Regions from separate parts of the Calderihabitans maritimus genome, predicted to be linked through region 2. Evidence: riboswitches for the same ligand, from Rfam matches in the RefSeq annotation. Region 2 holds a riboswitch; each other region holds the start of a gene.

Region 1 (6,436 bases), on a different contig from region 2:
AACCTAACGATGGTTTATGACGTTTATCTGGTGCTAGGCGTGATTGGACTTTATGCCCTGGCAACCATTGGGTATCTATTCGGTATCATTTTTAACAAGGATAAACTAAACCGCATAGCCCTATGGATAGGTGCTACTGGGGCCTTCTTCCACACAGTGGCGGTAGTTTTGCGCTGGTACCTGGCCGGTCATGCGCCAACTACCCTATACGAGTTGAATTCTTTCGGCGGGTGGCTGGCGGTACTGGCCTTTCTTCTGGCCCGCTACTGGCGTCGGGACCTGAACCTTTTGGGAATGGTGGTTTTCCCGGTGGTTTTCCTTGTGATGGGCTGGGGACTGACTAAGTACACCCTTATCGAGCCGTTGAAACCGGAATACCAGAGCTTTTGGTTGACACTGCACGTGCTGTTTGCCTTTTTGGCTACCGCCTGTTACCTGTTATCCTTCAGTGCTGCGGTACTCTATTTATGGGGCAACAAGAGGGTGCTTAAAAAATTGCCCCCCAGGCAGGTACTGGAGGAATTATCAGCGAAGTTTATTGGGGTCGGTTTTATCAACCACGCGGTGATGGTCATTACCGGTAGCATCTGGGCTGATGTGACCTGGGGGCGCTACTGGGGTTGGGACCCGGTAGAAACATGGTCGCTTGTCACATGGCTCATCTACGGCCTGTATCTTCATTTATATTTTACCATGGGCTGGCGGGGCAGGAAGCTTGCCTGGCTGGCGGTAATAGCTATGGGAGTTGTTATTTTTGCCTACTACTATGTACCTCATCTGCCTGTTAAAATCTTTTCTTAGGGAAAAAAAGTAAGTTGCTACCTTGAAAGGAGGTGAGGGGCATTAAAGCTTTAATACATAATGAACGCTTTCGAACGGTGTGCCGGCTGTTAACGATAGGTGTGCTATTATCGATTGTTTTAAATATTGTTCCATTGTTACCGGTTGCCCAGGGGGGTGAAGAAGGGGTTACACCCCAAACGGTCAGCAGGCTGGTTTACGGGACCTCTGACGGCAAGCCGCGGGCCAGCGTTTCCGTCAGTGTTTACAGCCCGCGGAAGAAGGAGGTTATATTAAAGTTGCCCAAGCCTTTGGTCTTTCTGAAGGCAAGATCCAACAGAAAAGTCATGGCCCCTGAGGGTACTCTGAAAATCAGCGGCAATGTTACCGAAAATTCCACCGGAAGGCCGTTGTCTGGTGTCACAGTCAGTTTAATGTGGGACGGCAAGGCTACCCAGTTCAGCACAGTTACCGATGCGGCAGGTAATTACTCGCTAGAGGGAGTAGGCCCGGGTAAGTATATCTTGCTGTTTGAACATCCTGGCTATAGTCCGGAAGAATTCGGGGTCGAGTTAAATGACGACCTAACTCAGGACTGCGCTATGTTTCGCACCACCTCATTGAAAGCGCAGGTGACCAACGAATGGGGTGAGCCACTGGAGGGAGTAACGGTTACCTTGGTTAACCAGAACGTTCCGGACCAAAGAATTAGGCTTTCTACCGCTTTGGGGGGATGGTTTTCCCTGGTAGAAGTGCCGCCGGGGAGGTACTTGTTATCTGTATCCCAGGGTAAACACCGCAAGAAAAAAATGATATGGTTGGACGAACACCCGCAGGAACTGCGTGTGATGCTGAGCGGAGTGGGGCCCGTATCCCCCTCTGTACCTGAAGCTGTTTACGGTGAGAATTCATCGGTCGAAAATACAGTATATGGAACGCCGCAAGAAAATCGGGAGCTTTCGGTTGGCGGCAGTTCCCGGTCCCGGCCAAAAGCGGATACGGTAAAGCAAAATCAGCCGGGAGCAGGAGATGTTATTCATGGCACCCCCAGTGTAGGAGATTCGGTTTATGATTCGCCTAGCGTGGGCAATGAAATCCCAGCGGCACTTGAAAGCGTTAACCAGGAGGCGGGTACGGGGACACAAGACTTGCCTGGGATGGGAGATGTTATTCATGATGCTTCAACTGTGAGAGAGTCGGACAATGACCTGTCAAACGGGAGTGAGGAGGTTAACGGGGAACTTCCCAGCGTACAGGAGCAAGTGTACTGACGAAATAGGAAGAACTGTTGCTAAAGTGAACCACATTCACCTAACGACGTTGGTTTTTTCAAAAATTGTAGACGAGATATTTGCGGCAGGATATGGCGGTTTAGGTCGAAACTATACATGCTGTGGGAAAGTGTTCTCTAGGGGGACGGATGAACAGGCAGGAGGTTAATAATCTATGGCCCTTCTAGTTATGTTTAACAATTTCTTTCATGATTTGACCGCGGCGCTGTGGTTATGCAGCGCCGCGGTCATATGGTGGCTGACATCCAGAGTGAAGCGGAACGGGCATTCGCAGGTGGCCCGGTTTTACAGCGAAATTTTCCCCACGTTGTTCCGGGTTTCTCTGGGCAGCCTTGTTCTGAACCTCTTGTTCGGAGTGGGGCGGGCGCTGGCTTACTATCAGTATGAGTACCTACCCGCCGCCGGGCGAGGCCAGGTGACGGCATTGATAATCAAGCATATCCTCCTTTTTAGCGTGGTACTGTTAGGGATTGTAATTGAAATCAGAGCATACAGGTTGCAACAGCAATTGAAGGCAGGTGATGCCTGATGGCCAGAGTCATGCTGGTAACCCCCGATTACCACTGCGGCGTCGTGGAATCTGCTGGCAGGTGGCCCCACCTGGGGTTCGTTTACATTGCCGGAGAATTGCGTAAAGCGGGACATGAAGTAAAAATTTATGACGCCATGTCCAAAGGACACCGGCTGGAGCAGATAATTTATAATATCAGGAATTACGGTCCGCAGGTGGTGGGTACTACCGCGTACACCGCCAGTTTTCCTGCTGCAACTGAACTCTTGCGCCGGGTAAAAGAAATTGACCCGCAAATCATAACGGTTATCGGCGGAGTTCATGCCACGTTTTGTTATAAGGAAGTTTTGGAGGGTCACCCTTCCATTGATTATGTAGTGCGAGGAGAGGGGGAGTATACTCTTCCTCATCTGCTGGAGGTTCTAGAAAGCGGTGGTAACCCGGCAGAAGTACCGGGAGTTGCTTTGCGAAGAGGTAATGAGGTCTTGGTTACCCCGGACCGGGGGTTTATTCAAAACCTCGATGAGCTCACACCTGCCTGGGATCTGTTGGATTGGGAAGATTACACCTTTTACGTGTATCCGGGATCGCGGCTGGCTATTATTTCTACCTCCCGGGGCTGCAAGCATACCTGTAAGTTCTGTTCTCAGCAAAAATTTTGGCGGCAGACCTGGCGAGCTCGCAGCCCTGGGAATGTACTGACCGAAATTGAATACCTGGTGAAAGAGTATGGGGTAGACATTTTTTTTATCGCCGATGAGTATCCTACAGCGGACCGGGAACGCTGGGAGAACATCCTGGACGGTTTGATTTCTAAGAAATTGAACGCTCTGTTTCTCATTGAAACCCGGGTAGATGATATCATTCGGGATGAAGACATTATAGACAAATACCGGCGGGCAGGCATTATTCATATTTACGTGGGGATTGAAGCTACCAGCCAGGGTATTCTGGATAAGTTTAGCAAGGGCATTCAGGAAAGTGATTCCAAAAGAGCGCTGGACATTATCCACCGGGCGGGGATAGTTTCGGAGACATCGTTTGTTTTAGGGACACCTGATGAAACACCGGAAAGTATCAAGCAGACGCTGGCCATGGCCAAGGCCTACAACCCCGATTTTGCCCATTTTCTGCTGCTTGCTCCCTGGCCCTATGCTGATATGTATGAGGAGGTAAAGAACTACGTGGCTACTTATGATTATGCTAAGTACAACCTGGTTGAACCGGTAATTAAGCCTGAGGCTATGACTACCGACGAGTTGTTTCAAAAGGTTTTGGAATGTTACCGTTCATTTTACTTTGGTAAAATTCCGGAATGGACCTCTTTGAAAAATGAGTTCAAGCGCCGCTATGCCATTCAGTGTATGCGTGCCATTATGGACAATTCCTTTCTGCAGAAGCATGTGCTCAGTCTAGGCAGGATGCCCAAAATGGTTCGGGATCTGCTTAAACTTTTGGATTAATAAGGAAGTTCCTGGTGAAAAGAGAAAAAATCGTTGAAAATTGTTGAGAAAATACTTGAAATTAATAGCAAATTTAATTATTATTATGTAAAGAAGATTAAAAAATTAATAATATTGTGCTAAGGGCAAACCTGTCGAAAGGCAGGGACGCAAAGCTACAGGGTCTAAGGCCGTAGGGCTATGACAGCCAGCTGCCACGGATAGAAGAGGGCTATCTCGGATGGGGTAGCTTTTTTTTACGGCGGGCCAACTGCTTGTTATGGCAGCTCTCGCATGCACCCCGGTTGTTCTGCCGTAGCAGGGTGCTCGAGGTGCTGGTGCTACCAAGTCATGGGTGTCAGAAGCTTACCCGCGACGGCGAGAACCGTACGACGACGGCAGCACCGGTAGAAGCAATCACCTGTTGCGGAGGGACTATCGGGGTGTCTGCATGTAATAAGAAGTAGTGTTTTCAAGGATGAATAACCTTCGTAACAGGGCGAGTGATGTCATGATGATAGATTTGAGAGGCACCGTTCGGGCAGGGCGGCTGACTCTAACGGTTCTGGTATTAATGGCTTTGGGGAGTTTATTACGCATTTCTACGGGGTTTGGGCAGTATTATCCTGAACCCCACGGCAGCTATACATCCGATACGCAGTTTTGCGCTCAGTGCCATACCAGTCACGGGGCGGAAGGGGAAAAGCTAATTAACGAAAGTTCGGTAACCGACCTTTGTTACGTCTGCCACAGCACAGTGGGACAGAGTGTTTATGACCAGGTATATGATGAGTTTTCCAAAACGTACCGCCATCCCGTTCCGGAACAAGTTATCAGTTGCAATAACTGTCATAATCCTCACCTCACTCCAGTCAGCTCCCCCAGGATTCTACAGGCCAGTGTGAACGAGACGGTGTATTACCAGGGAGGAGGGGAAAAGTTTTGCTGGTCCTGCCACCCGGCCGAAGAAACCTATTATCCTCAGGACGGTAGTGGTCACGATGCTGGCAGTTTGGAACCGGTTTCAGGTACCGGTATTAGTTGTAACGGTTGTCACGAGCAGCACGGCAGCCAGTATCCTTATTTGTTATATTTGGATAACGACCGCACTCTGTGTTACGATTGCCATTCAGCCAGCTCAGGGAGCGGCTGGGAAGGGAAGAGTGTGTACGAGGATACTTATATCAATGCGCATGAAAGTTACGAATGCAGTTCCTGTCATGATCCTCACGGCGGCCCGGAAGAAAAGTATCTTATTGCTTCCTATGATATGAATGCGAGTGTTAACCGTAGCGTGTACTTCGACGCTAATGATTTTAAGACCTGTTTCCGGAGCAACTGTCATACTGAGACGGAAATTTTGGGGTCAGGCAGCGGTTTCTATGACGACCAGTACAACCGCAACCTCCACGAGTTACATCTGGACGATACCAGTAAGGGCACGGCTGTCTGCCGTGAATGCCACCGCCCGCATGGACCTCTTACGGCGGAAAACCCCTATGAGAAGCACCTGGTAGGATTTCCCGCCGGTACGGTTTCAGCATATATTTATGATGACCCCACTTACAAGCACAATTACAATAGCATTGAGGGCGGTGCTTGTTTTCTGAGCTGTCACGACGTGAACCATGATGAAACAAATAGCGTCTACCGTAACGTATATTAAACTTAACGAGCAACTGCCGCGGGCAGTTGCTCCCTTTTTGGGGGAGAAACGGTGAAAAAAGGAGATCGTATTTGGCTGATAGCAGTGCTGGGATTGCTTATTCTAACCGCCGTAATCTCCTATATTTACGCAGGCTTGGTAAAGATGGAAGCAGGGTTGGAGAGGCGGAGGCAGAATGAAGAGAAGCAAGAGGCGTTCAACCGTGTGCCTCAATACCGGGGAAGTATTGGCGGGCACGGGGAGTACAGGCTTATTCGACCGGTAGGCGTTTACGTGGACGAAGTCGGGAATGTATATGTCTCGGATGCGGGCAGGGGCAGAGTGGAGGTTTTTAGCGCCTCCGGTGAACACATGCGTAGTTTCACGCCACCGGGAAGATCGAGCGACAGCTATCTATACGGTATAGTGAAGCGGGGGGACAATATCCTGGTCGCGGATGCCGGGAGAGAGGTTGTTTTTGAGCTGGGTTTTTCCGAAAAAGCCCGGGAAGTAGTGGTAAAAGATAAGCTGGGTACGGTGCGGCCGGGAGCCGTAGTGATAGACGGCAAGGGTCAGACAATTTTATCGGACCTGAAAGGGCACCGCGTCGTTATCCTGGACGAGAAGAACCGGGTGCTCAAAAGCTTGGGAAAGAAAGCAGGGGAGCCAGGGATATTACAGTATCCCCACGGGATAGCGGTAGACACGCAAGGAAGGTTATGGGTAACGGATGCGGGCAACCGGCGCATTCAGGTGTTTGACGCCC
Region 2 (6,436 bases):
TCGAGCCCCAGGTCCGCCTGCAGAGCCACCACCAGCGTGCCCAGGAAGAAAATAACAAAACCCCAGAAAATAGCGAAATGCATGATACCAGGGTAGGCTTCCCGCAAAATACGTTTGTGACCAAAAGCGTGTACCAGTACCGTCTTAATGCGCTCCCCTATATTATCAAACCGATTTTCCTGCTTGCCCAGCCGCCAGTAGCGGCTCTTCTGGTACACTCCATAACCGAATACAGCGAAAGCTACCAGCATGAGCAGGTACATTAGCCAGTGCCCTTCAATGTTCCAGTAAATCTCGCGGGTTGGTATCATTAAGATTGACCTCCTTATCGCCCGGAAGGGTTAAAGCTGCTGGCTAGGCCAGCAGCTTTTTAAATTCTTCCGTCAAAAGCGGAACTATTTCGAAAAGGTCCCCTACTATTCCGTAATCTGCCACCTTGAAGATATTGGCTTCGGGATCTTTGTTTATGGCGACAATCACTTTGCTGGAAGACATACCCGCCAGGTGTTGGATGGCCCCGGAAATCCCGCAGGCAATGTAAAGGGAAGGGGAAACCGTTTTGCCGGTCTGCCCTACCTGATATTGGTGTTCCCTCCATCCGGCATCCACCGCGGCCCGGGAAGCTCCTACCGCTGCCCCCAACACATCGGCAAGCTCCTCCAAAATCTTGAAATTTTCCGGCCCCTTCATACCTCGGCCGCCGGAAACAATAATATCAGCTTCGGTAAGTTCAACCCTGCCGGAAGCCTGTTTAACTACTTCTTTTACGATTGCCTTCAGGTCCTCCATTCCTACCTGGACGGGGACCTCCACCACTTCGGCCTGCCGTGCGGCATCGGGCTCGCTGACCGGGAATACATTGGGCCGAATGGTAGCCATAACGGGACGGGCTTCCGGACAAACAGTTTTGGCGAAAGCCTTACCGGCGTAAATAGGTCTGACAAAATGCAGGTTTCCATCTACCAGCTCTATACCCGTGCAGTCAGAACTAAGCCCGGTTCCCACTCGTTCGGCCACCCGCGGCGCCAGGTCCTTGCCCATGGCCGTATTTCCCAGGAAAAAGGCAAAGGGCTGGTGTTCCCGAATCAAGTCCGATATAACTTTGGTATAAGTCCCGGTGGAGTATTTTTCTAATTTTTCGTCATCGGCAACCAGAACCTTATCGGCTCCGTAGGGGGCCAGTTTTTCTACCAGTCCTTTGACCTCCTTGCCCAGAAGTATGGCCCAGAGTTCCTGGCCCAATTGGTCAGCAATTTTTCTCCCTTCACTTAACAGCTCAAAAACTACTTTTTTGAGCTCTCCGTTTCTCTGTTCGGCAAATACCCAGATTCCTCTAGCCATTAGCCCTAACCCCCTTTATATAACCTTAGCTTCTTCCCTCAAAAGTCTCACTAGCTCGCGCGCAGCTTCTGCCGGTTCGCCTTCAATTATCTTTCCTGCCTTCCTGGGAGCCGGGAGAGAGTACTCCAGCACCTTTACCTTAGCTCCGGAGGCCCCAACCGCTGATGGCTCTAGCCCGATATCCTGCAGGCTCAATTTCTTAAGCTCTTTCTTTCGCGCCTGCATAATACCTTTCATCGAGGGATAGCGGGGCTCGTTAAGTCCTTTCTGGGCCGTGACCACCGCCGGCAGGGGAGCTTCGATAATTTCACTGCCGCCCTCTATCTCCCGATGGCCTACCACTTTCCCGTCGCTAACCTCCAGCTTCGTTACCACGTTAATCTGCGGCAGACCCAATTTTTCCGCCAAACGCACCGCCACCTGGGATGACTGGTCATCGATAGCTTTGTTGCCGCACAGGATCAGGTCATACTCCATGTTGCCAATGACCTTGGCCAAAACTGTTGCTGTGGTATACTCGTCGCCCCCCTCTAGGGCCTCGTCCGTAATCAATATGCCCCGGTCAGCCCCCATAGCCAACGCCTGCCGGATAGCCTCCTGGGCCCTCTCTTTGCCTATGGAGACAACAACTACTTCTCCCCCCATATTCTCTTTGATCTTCAAGGCCTCTTCCACCGCAAACTCATCATACGGGTTAATAATCAAACTAACTCCTTCATCCGATATTTTCCCGTCATCGGTCAGTTGAATCTTGGCCTCGGTATCAAAAGTTTGTTTCAGACAGACTATAATCTTCACCAGGTTTCCTCCTTTCGCTCACGTAGGTCTTCCGCTGATGTTATTTAGCATTAAGTAATGCACACCTGCCTGTACCCAAAATTTCACCCAAGCTCAGGGTATTCATCACCCCCAGACCAAACCGACTTAATTAAAAATGCCATCCCGGGACTGCAGAGCGGCTCTTCCCTCCTCAATCCTCAATACTTATGCAAATCCTGTGCCATTTGTTTCACGACCTTAACCCCCTAAAAATCCCGCCTGTAAAAAAACTCCCGTTCGCTTTTGTTACCTTAATGTGTCTTGGATCGTTTACACTCTTTTGATTAGCTAGACTATCACCAATTTACAGCCCAACTAGTGTTTTGATCGTATACACTGTAAAGATTTCTTTACATTTATTGTAGGTTTAATTTACTAAAATTTTTGCAACGGGAAAACTGAATGAATCTTCATTCAGTTATATTTTTAGCTTATTGCTTATTCCCCTTCCCGTCAACACCTTCCATAGCAGTTGAGAGTTAAATATATACCAGTCAACCCCAAATTCCGTCCATTAGAGCCCGAATTTACACCTTTGAGGTCCCCAGAAAGATTCAATTTTAACGCCTCGCTAATTCTGTTTTTGCTGCCCGTAAGAAAGAACGGGAGACACTCCGAGTCCCCCGTTCTTTTTTATTTAAACTGAACGGTGTTTCTATCGATCCATTTCAACCTCCCCTGCAGGCTGAATTTAAAAGCTTTCTTCCTGCTCATTTTCTTATCTCTTCCCAAAACCGTAACCAGGTCCGTAGTCCGACCTTTGTAGAATTTTTGGCATTCAATCGCTTTCCGGCGCGCCTCTTGTCGGTCCGTATTTTCCCCATCAATCTCATTACAGACCTTGAAGGCTACGCACTGAAAACAGGAACGAAACTCTTCCTTCACTAATTACCTCCTCTCTTGGCACGATTGGACTAAAAAGTTTTTTCAACTGATGCGTGATTCCTTATCTTCCTCCAGGGCGGCGATAAACGCCCATACAATTTCCGGGTCAAACTGGGTTCCGGCACAGCGCCGCAGTTCTTCCACCGCCTCCCGTACTGATTTGGCCGGTCTGTAAGGCCGGTTGGTGGTCATCGCATCGAAACTGTCCGCCACCGCCATTATACGAGCATGTAAGGGAATCTCTTTCCCTTTGAGCCCCTGAGGATAACCCTTTCCGTCATAACGCTCATGGTGGTGTAGTACGGCAGGGATAACGGAACGGAGAGAACGAATTGGCTTGATAATCTCCGCCCCGATTACCGGATGTTTTTTCACCAGGTCGAACTCTTCCTCGGTCAGTTTGCCTTTTTTCTTAAGCAGCATATTGGGGACATATACCTTTCCCAAATCATGGAGGAGCGCCCCGTAGCCTATGATTTTGATCTCTTCTTCGGGAAGACCCAGTTTACGGGCAATCATTAGGGCGTACCTCAATACCCGCTGGGTATGCCCGTAGGTGTAACGGTCCTTGGCGTTGACTAGCGAAAGCAGAGTCTTAACGGTGGTAATAAAATCTTTTTCCGAAGCGAGCAGCCCTTTTTCCAGTTCTTTAATAACCGGAAAATAGATAGCATATTTGTCCAACTGCTGATGCTTGACATTTTCCAGAGCTTCCTCCGCATGTTTTAAAAGCTCCTGGCTGCTTTCCCCGTGATCAGGGGAAACGGCAACTCCTACCGAAACCGTTATTATGCCTCCGGGAAGTTGCTCTAGACATCCAAAAGGACAACTCTCAATTTCCGCCGCTAAACGGCTGCCTAACGCTCTCGCTTCCTCCAAAGAGTCGCACGGGGCAATGATGCCTAGTTCATCGGCGCCGTAACGGCAGACTACATCGCCCCGTCGTAAGTTTTGTCTTACGACCTCCGAGACGCTTTTGAGCAACTGATCACCTTGACGGTAGCCCATAGTTTGATTAAACAATTTAAAATTATCTATATCAAGCAAGATAACTGCCGTTTTTCGATTATTATTTCCGTCGGCAAGTTTTTCTTCCAGATAGTCGACGAACCAACGGTGCCGGGGCAGACCGGTTAAAGGGTCTGAATGCGGCCACCAATCCGTTGCCCGGTGGGCAGATTCCCGCTCCGTTGTTCGAACGGAAACAGCTTTGACCCATAAAGCAGCAGCATTAAGCACAAAAATCACAAGGGAAATAAGCAAAATAATTTCCTCCCGCTGGTTCCAGCTTTCACCGCTGTGAGATTTTACTATAATAAAGCCGGTGCCCGCGAGCAGGAGGGTAACCGCCGTAACCCCAATACTGAGCGAGTGATATAAATCTGCTAAATTCCTTCTTTTCCTCGCCAAGGTCCTTCCATCCTTTCGTTCCTTTTAGACCACTTTCAAGCTTCTTTCCACTTGGTCTTCTCCTCTTTCCATGAAACATTTGATAAACGCTTCCACAATTCGGGGGTCAAACTGGGTCCCGGCACAACGTTTCAACTCTTCAATGGCTTTTTCATTAGACATACCTTTACGGTAACTACGGTCAGAAGTCATGGCCTCGAAGGCATCGACCACGGCTATTATCCGGGCCCCCAGCGGGATCTCCGTACCTTTCAACCTCTTGGGATAACCCTTTCCGTCGTAACGCTCGTGGTGGTGGAGAACACTGGGGACCACCGCCTGCAGGGAGGGAACCCGCGATAGTATTTCCGCGCCGATGATAGGGTGCTGCTGTACCTGGTACCATTCAGAAGCGGTAAGCCTGTCCGTTTTATTGAGTATACTTTCCGGCACACCTATCTTTCCGATGTCATGCAACAACGCAGCCCAGTACACGTTATCAATTTCCTCCGGCCGCAATTTCATAAAACGGGCTACCCATCGAGCCAGGTGAGCTACTTTCCTCGAGTGGCCTTCCAGGTACTTGTCTTTCGCTTCAATGGCCTCCACGAGAGCCATGGTTACATCTTCTGTAACCTGGGCCAACTGTGAGTTAAGTTCTTCCAGACGGCTTTTTTCCTTCTCCCATCGCGCAGCATTCTTTTTCATTTTGTAACCGGCTACAATAACGGCAGCATATACGGCTGACATCATGGAATAACGGACCAGTATTTCCTGCCCTGTGTGTACGTAAGGGTCAAAAACAATTCCGTAAACGATTGCCATCATGAGCAAACCGGCTACCATAATTTCCGAAGCCAATCTACTGGCCAGCAGAAGCGGCAAAGCATACATTGCCGCCAGAGAAGTGTGAGGAAACACTACGGCATCCAGTTCAAAAATCAGTAAAAACAGAAGCAACACCCCGGTCTCCTTGCGCAGGGAAACCAGTCGATGCAAAATCCGTCTTTTTTTCATGGCTCTCCCCCTTTCCCTGCCCACCGGCTATTCCGGCTGTTTTTTTAAAAAAAAGGCTACCCTGCCGGGGTAGCCTCCTTCTACCCGTGGCAGCTGGCTGTCATAGCCTTGCGGCCTTAGACCCTGTAGCTTTGCGCCCCTGCCTTTCGACAGGTTTGCCCTTAACACGAGATTTTTACTTTGAATTATTTGATTGTAATACCAAAATCCACCCCGTTAAACCAATCTTTGCGAAGCCACTTATTTAAACAAAAAGGCACCCCATATTCCGGGGTAGCCCTCTTCTACCCGTGGCAGCTGGCTGTCATAGCCTTACGGCCTTAGACCCTGTAGCTTTGCGCCCCTGCCTTTCGACAGGTTTGCCCTTGTACACAAATTTTGAGTTTTTTTGTTGTTCTTTGTCAGTAATTATACCATACTTACCATCTATTTCAAGCATTTTTGGGAAACATTTCCTCATAAAATTAATAATTTATGGTAAAATTAAAATAATTTATAACTTTAATAAAATTTCTTGTCATTTAAGTAACCCTGAACATGATCCAGCGCTTCCCCGAAACGCTGAAAGTGGACTACTTCCCTTTCTCGCAAAAACCTCAAACCGTCCTTCAGGTCCGGATCATCGGTCAAGCGGATAAGGTGCTCGTAAGTAGCTCGGGCTTTTTGCTCCGCCGCCATATCTTCATGCAGGTCGGCCACCGGGTCGCCATGGGCCTGAATATACGCCGCCGTCCACGGTACTCCGTTGGCATCACTTAAAAACAAGGCGCTGTCATGCTGAGCATAGTGAGCTCCTAAACCTGCCTCTTTCAACTTCTCCGGCGGGACCCCTTTCAGCAATTTGTATACCATGGTAGCAATAATCTCCAAATGGGCCAGTTCCTCAGTTCCGATATCGGTGAGCAATGCTTTGGCCCGGCCGGTAGGCATGGTATATCTCTGGTTAAGATATCGCAGAGCCGCGGACAGCTCGCCGTCCGGTCCA
Region 3 (6,436 bases), on a different contig from region 2:
CCCTCCCTTTAAATTGTCTCTAATACCTGTATAACTTCTTCCGGTGATTTTGCTTCCTTAAGCTGATTGCGAAATTCTTCGTGCATTAGTTTTCGAGCAATTGCAGCTAAGATTTGCAGATGTTCATTACCTGCCTGCTCTTCGGGAACGGCAATTAAAAAGACAATGGATACTGGATAGCCGTCAAGGGAGTGCCAATCGATGGGCCGGGCCAATTTAGCAAAACCCAACGCCGGTGCAGCCACCCCTTCAGATTTGCCGTGGGGGATGGCCACACCAAATCCAACGCCAGTTGAACCCTTTTCCTCACGTTCTAATACCGCTTGCAAATAGGTATCTTTATTTTTGACAGCCCCGCTTTTTACCATCTTCTCAACCATTTTTTCAATGCATTCTTCCTTATCGTCAGCATCAAGGGACAGGTCAATGGTTTCTTTACTAATGATTTCCACTAATTTCACGTTTCTTACCCTCCGACTCAACTTATACTTTATTAACATCTATAGGACGTTTTAATAGATTGACCAGTATCGCGGTAACTATCGTTCCTATAATGATAGAAACGGCATACATGAACAAGTTGCCTACAGCATGTGGAATTAGTAAGACAAAAATCCCTCCGTGGGGCGCTCGCAGAGTTGCCCCAAATAACATAGACAACGCACCTGTTACTGCGGAACCGACCATAATGGCCGGAATGACACGGAACGGGTCAGCCGCAGCAAAGGGTATTGCTCCTTCTGTAATAAAGGAAATTCCAAGAGCAGCAGCTGCTTTTCCCGCTTCCCTTTCTTCCGGCGTGTACTTTTTCGGAGCAAGAAGCGTTGCCAACCACAGCCCTAACGGCGGTGTCATACCTGCAGCCATTACAGCAGCCATCGGCCCGTAAATTTCGCTTCCCAAAAGCCCCACAGCAAAGGTGTAAGCGGCTTTATTTACCGGGCCACCCATATCAAAGGCCATCATAGCTCCCAGAATTAAACCAAGGATAACGGCATTGGCTCCGGTTAATCCAGACAGCCACTTGGTCAGACCATCCATAATAGCCTTTACCGGACCGCCGACGACATAAATCATAAGCAGACCGGTTGCTAATGTTCCCAAGAAAGGTATAATTAAGATGGGTTTTAAGCCTTCCAGGTTCTTTGGCAGTTTGATGGCATCTTTTAACCATTTAGCAATGTATCCGGCAATAAAACCGGCAATAATTCCGCCCAGGAACCCGGCTCCAATTTTGGACGCCAGCATACCACCTACCAGTCCAGGTGCAAGACCAGGCTTTTCGGCAATGGAATATGCAATAAAACCTGCCAGAACCGGTACCATCAAAGCAAAGGCTGAACCGCCCCCGATATCCATTAAAGCGGCAGCAAGGGTACCTTCTTCTTTAAAGGCTTCAATGCCAAAGATAAATGAAATTGCAATAATAAGTCCCCCGGCGGCCACCAGCGGTATCATGTAGGAAACACCGTTCATTAAGTGCTTATAAACACCTGTACGCTGTGCAGTGCGCTCGGCTTTGGTTTTTTGTATTTCTGCAATATAGTCCTGTGATGTAGGCTTTTTGTCCAACGCTTCATCTAACAGTTTACCAGGATTTTTAATGGCCTCACCAACTGAAGCCTTTACCACAGGCTTGCCTCGAAAGCGCCCCTCATCCACATCAGTATCTGCCGCAATTATGATGGCATGAGCTTCCGCGATATCCTCTTCGGTTAAAGCGTTTTCAACACCAACGGCCCCGCGGGTCTCCACCTTTATTTCTATATTTTTTTCCTCAGCTGCTTTTTTTAACGCTTCAGCCGCCATGTATGTGTGTGCAATACCAGTGGGACACGCCGTAACTGCTAAAATTTTCTTCATAATATTCTTTCCTCCTTGTCTTGATGCTTTTTAAAGTTGGATCCTTGTAACATTTACATCATTTAATAAACGCTGCACTTCGGCAAAGGAACATACTTCCGTGCCTGCCTTAGAAGCCGTTACCGTACCTGCAGCGGTAGCCCACCGCGCTACTTCTTCCAATAATTTATTTTCCAGGAAGGCATAAGTCATAGCAGCAACCATCGAATCTCCCGCTCCGACAGTACTCTGCGGAGTAATTGGGAAAGGTGTTACGCGATAAGCTTCTTTTTTGTCCAGAACGATCGATCCCTTGCTGCCCATGGAAACAACAACAACCGTAACCCCTTCATGAATCAGCTCTTGGCCGGCGGTAACAATGTCCTGTTCGGTTGGCAGCGAACGTCCTACTAACTGTTCAAGCTCATGGATGTTGGGTTTCACCGCAAAAGGGCGTGCTTTAATGCCTTCCTTTAGTGCCTTTCCGTCGGCATCCAAGATTGATTTTACATTTTTCCCCTTGGCAAGGGTGATGTAATCTTTATAAATATCTTCTGGAACTCCACGCGGCAAGCTTCCCCCAAGTATAAGAAAGGAAGCATCCTGTAGAAGGTTAGATAATTTCTCCCGAAATTTAGTTAAATCTTCGGCTGATACTTCAAAACCAGGTTCATTAATTTCAGTTGTCAATTTCGTTTGGTTATCAACAATTTTTAAATTGGTACGAGTTACCCCCTGAACTTCCACAAACTCTGTTTTTATCCCTAGGTCTTTTAAACTTTTTTGAATAACCCCCCCTTGAGAATTCCCGATAAATCCGGTAGCAATTACATCAATAGCAAACTTCTTTAGTACCTTTGCTACATTAACACCTTTTCCACCGGGATCTAGGCGCATCTGTTCGACACGGTTTAGCCCCCCTACATCCAATCGAGGAATGATGATCGTTTTGTCCAGCGCCGGGTTAAGCGTGACGGTTACAACTTTTGGCAACATATGTTTCCTCCTATGGGTGAACAAGATGTATCCCAACACCCAATGCTTTAATTTGACTGCTAAAGTGCTCGTCTACTGCATCATCTAAAATAATTTGATTGATTTCATTAATATCGGCTATTTTGGCATGAGATATTACCCCAACTTTACTATGGTCTGTTAATAAAATAACCTGCTTTGCTATACTTATCATTTTTCTTTTTGTAGCTGCTTCTATTAAATTAGGAGTTGTCAGACCTGCTTCTACATCTATTCCGTTTGTAGCTAAAAACAATTTGTCAACACGAATCATGCTTAAGGCTTGTTCAGCTATAGGCCCGACCATCGCAAGAGTTTCTTTTCTTAGTATGCCGCCTACTACTACCAGTTCAATCCCCGGGTGAGTAAGTAATTCTTGGATAATATTAACAGCATTTGTTACAACGGTTAATTTTGAAAAAGATTTTAATTCTTTGGCCAACTCAAAGGTGGTTGTACCGGCATCCAGTAAAATCGTGTCTCCCTCTTCGATCAGTTCCACCGCTTTTTTAGCAACTGCACGCTTTTCTTTTAGAAAAGTTACTTCTTTTTCACCAAGGGTAGGCTCAAAATTTACGCTTTGTAAAGATAAAGCACCGCCGTGTGTTCGTTTTATGAGCCTGGCTTCTTTCAGTTCTTTAAGATCACGACGAATTGTCGATTCGGAGACCTGTACAACTTCCGTGAGCTCCTGTACGGAAGCCCTCCCATGATTTTGGATATAATCCAAAATAATTTTTTTTCGCTCTTCACTGTACAATGACACCTACTCACCCCTTTCCTTTCGTATTTGATGCACATTATTGACTGTTTTTGATTTTTTTTGATTGTTTATAATTAATAATAGCTGATCGTTTCAAAAATTTCAATAAGATTTTTAAAAATTTCAATAAAATTTTTTATATACTTTTACCCATACCATAAAATGGTATGGCCGTAATTTTAATAAGTAACGGAAGGGGAATAGCCCCCGAGAAAGAAAAGAGACCTCACCCGAAAAACCCCATAAAACAAATCGAAAGGAGTTGAGGTCTCATGTTAAATATTCGTCACCAGGAAGGGGAAGAAAAAAGGGCGGCGGTTTTTAAAGATGGCGAAGCTCCCGCTGGAAAAGAAGTAGCCCTGAAGCTATGCATCGAAGCCGATGGGGTAATGATTCGTCTACAAAGGGCAAAGGAAAAGAGAGGGGAAATCAAAACCGCATGAGGTCGGGTAATACCGAAAACATGCGATCAATACTCAAAATTTTTTCGACAACCCGGCTACCATAGTTTATAGCTTAGGCCCGTGGCTTTGCGTCCTTGTCTTTCGACAAGTTTGCCTTTATCCGGTTAAGTTGAATAGGCGGAACATTGTAGATACACCAACAAACAGCTACCGCCCTGTGGACTGGGCAGTAGCTGTTCGCCAGCCAGTGGTATGGGTCACGCAATTTCTGCCGGTACTGCCTTCCCCTGCCTTAAAGAACGCCGCACGTCAATTATCCGCTGGTTACGGGATCCCCGGAAGGGTAAATTCAAGTCCCTTTCCGCCAGGATAAAAGGCCCGTCCACCAACCAGTCGCTAACCTGCAAAAGTTCCCCAAAATATGGGTTGATCTCCGCGAGGGCCAGGATCTCTTCGAAAGTGTAACCGGTATAAGTAACAATATCTTTGCCCAGTTCTTTGATCCGGCGCCCTAAAAGGCTGAAGGCTTCCGCCTGGTAGAAAGGCTCCCCGCCCGAAAAGGTGACCCCTCGGATAAACCGTGACTGGCGCACCTGCTCAACAATTTCTTCTACCGTCGTCTCCTGTCCGCCCAAGGGGTCGTGGGTTTCGGGATTGTGGCATCCGGGGCAGCAATGGGGACACCCCTGAGCAAAAATCACCAGCCGAATACCCGGACCGTCTACCACACTTTCCCTCACGATCCCGGCAATTCTCAGTTTCATATTACCCGCTCCTTAAGTTTACGTTTACATATGCGGCCTACGATCTCTCAACTCAGCCCGTTTGGCATCATTAAACCTGTCCACCGTGCTGAAATATCCGGTTATGCGTCTTACCCGCTTGATATCCGGGGAACCGCATGCCGGGCAGCTATCTTCGTTAATTACACCCAGCTGGCTGCAACCGTTACAAAAATCAATGGGGAAGTTAATTCCTGCGTAACCCATATCGCATTCTTTCATATGACGTAATATGGTTTCCACTGCCTCCAGGTTGTGAAGAGGTGGCGAGGCCAGCTCCACATAACTGATATGTCCTGCATTGGTATACTTATGGTAAGGCCCTTCTATAGAAATTTTATCAAACATGCTTATAGGAAAGCTGACCGGTACATGGAAAGAATTGGTGTAATATTCTTTATCTGTAACTCCGGGGATTTCACCATATTCTTCCCGGTCCATGCTTACAAATCTCCCCGAGAGGCCTTCCGCAGGAGTAGCCAAAAGGGTGTAGTTAAGATTGTACTCCTCGGCAGCTTCATCTACCTTCTTGCGCATGTAAGCCACAATTTCCAGGCCGAGTTTCTGGGCTTCCTCGGACTCCCCGTGGTGTTTGCCGGTCAGCGCGGTTAGCGTTTCCGCCAGCCCGATAAATCCGACAGAAAGAGTACCATGCTTAATGGCTTCCTCTATGTAGTCATCCATCCCCAGGTGTTCGGAATCCAAGTATAACCCCTGTCCCATTAGAAAAGGCATGTCTTTTACCTTTAACTTCGCCTGGACACCGTAACGGTGATACAACTGACGGACCGCCACATCCAGCATCTTGTCCAGGTATTGGTAAAACTTATCCACGTTGCCTTTAGCTCTGATGGCCAGACGCGGCAAATTAATCGAGGTAAAAGACAGATTACCTCGCCGTTCTGTAACTTCAGGACCCCGGCGGTTCGCAATTACCCGGGTACGGCATCCCATATAGGCTACTTCCGTTCCATAAGGGCTGTTAAAAGAAGAATCCATAAAACTGAAGGTGGGATTCATGCGCCGGGCTGCCACCCTTATGGCCAGTTGGAACAGGTCATAATTAGGGTCACCGGGATTGAAATTAACCCCTTCTTTAACCCGGAAAATAATATTAGGGAAAATAGGATTTTCTCCGCGCCCCAGGCCGGCTTCATAAGCCAGGAGCAAGTTACGAGTAACCTTCCGGCCCGCTTCTGAAGTATCGGCTCCCAGGTTAATGTTGCTGAAAGGCACCTGAGCCCCTGCCCGGCTATGCATAGAATTAAGATTATAAATAAGGGCTTCCATAGCCTGGTAGGTTTCTTCCTCAGAAGCATTCTCTACATAAGGGGCAAGGTCACGGTCAAAAAAGGGAAAAGATTGGCCACCATGCATATCATTTTGGGAACTCTGCAGGATGATAGCAGCTAAAGCGGTAGCAGAGGTAGGACGTTTAGGCGGTCTTATGTACCCGTGACCGTTATTAAACCCTTCTCTCAACAGTTTACCCAGAGGAATCTGGATACATGTAAGGGTCTTTCCGTAAAAGTCCAGGTCATGAATATGGATATCTCCCGACCGGTGAGCCGTAGCAAATTCTTCCGGAATGAACCGGTTTAAATAGAAAGTTTTGCTGGCTGCGCTGGCTA

The links. Region 2 has a riboswitch for cyclic di-GMP ahead of KKC1_RS10015 (HD-GYP domain-containing protein). Riboswitches for the same ligand answer to the same signal wherever they lie in the genome.
Region 1: linked by a shared signal. The riboswitch ahead of KKC1_RS12065 (cytochrome c3 family protein) and the one ahead of KKC1_RS10015 (HD-GYP domain-containing protein) in region 2 are both predicted to bind cyclic di-GMP.
Region 3: linked by a shared signal. The riboswitch ahead of KKC1_RS05790 (DeoR/GlpR family DNA-binding transcription regulator) and the one ahead of KKC1_RS10015 (HD-GYP domain-containing protein) in region 2 are both predicted to bind cyclic di-GMP.

The regions. Positions count from the first base shown of each region.
Region 1 is NZ_BDGJ01000164.1:37,261-43,696, forward strand. It holds gene KKC1_RS12040 (cytochrome c biogenesis ResB family protein) at 1-20, shown strand, start outside; gene ccsA (cytochrome c biogenesis protein CcsA) at 10-801, shown strand; gene KKC1_RS12050 (carboxypeptidase regulatory-like domain-containing protein) at 834-2,051, shown strand; gene KKC1_RS12055 (hypothetical protein) at 2,227-2,601, shown strand; gene KKC1_RS12060 (B12-binding domain-containing radical SAM protein) at 2,601-4,046, shown strand; cyclic di-GMP riboswitch class I at 4,161-4,245, shown strand; gene KKC1_RS12065 (cytochrome c3 family protein) at 4,537-5,691, shown strand; gene KKC1_RS12070 (NHL repeat-containing protein) at 5,743-6,436, shown strand, end outside.
Region 2 is NZ_BDGJ01000116.1:10,184-16,619, reverse strand. It holds gene KKC1_RS10040 (heterodisulfide reductase-related iron-sulfur binding cluster) at 1-311, opposite strand, end outside; gene KKC1_RS10035 (electron transfer flavoprotein subunit alpha/FixB family protein) at 355-1,341, opposite strand; gene KKC1_RS10030 (electron transfer flavoprotein subunit beta/FixA family protein) at 1,357-2,139, opposite strand; gene KKC1_RS10025 (hypothetical protein) at 2,794-3,045, opposite strand; gene KKC1_RS10020 (bifunctional diguanylate cyclase/phosphohydrolase) at 3,088-4,455, opposite strand; gene KKC1_RS10015 (HD-GYP domain-containing protein) at 4,480-5,451, opposite strand; cyclic di-GMP riboswitch class I at 5,537-5,621, opposite strand; cyclic di-GMP riboswitch class I at 5,741-5,825, opposite strand; gene KKC1_RS10010 (manganese catalase family protein) at 5,953-6,436, opposite strand, start outside.
Region 3 is NZ_BDGJ01000059.1:5,540-11,975, forward strand. It holds gene KKC1_RS05775 (PTS sugar transporter subunit IIA) at 9-461, opposite strand; gene KKC1_RS05780 (PTS fructose transporter subunit IIC) at 484-1,863, opposite strand; gene pfkB (1-phosphofructokinase) at 1,894-2,838, opposite strand; gene KKC1_RS05790 (DeoR/GlpR family DNA-binding transcription regulator) at 2,849-3,616, opposite strand; partial or broken gene KKC1_RS15680 (ISLre2 family transposase) at 3,901-4,053, shown strand; cyclic di-GMP riboswitch class I at 4,106-4,188, opposite strand; gene nrdG (anaerobic ribonucleoside-triphosphate reductase activating protein) at 4,281-4,787, opposite strand; gene nrdD (anaerobic ribonucleoside-triphosphate reductase) at 4,812-6,436, opposite strand, start outside.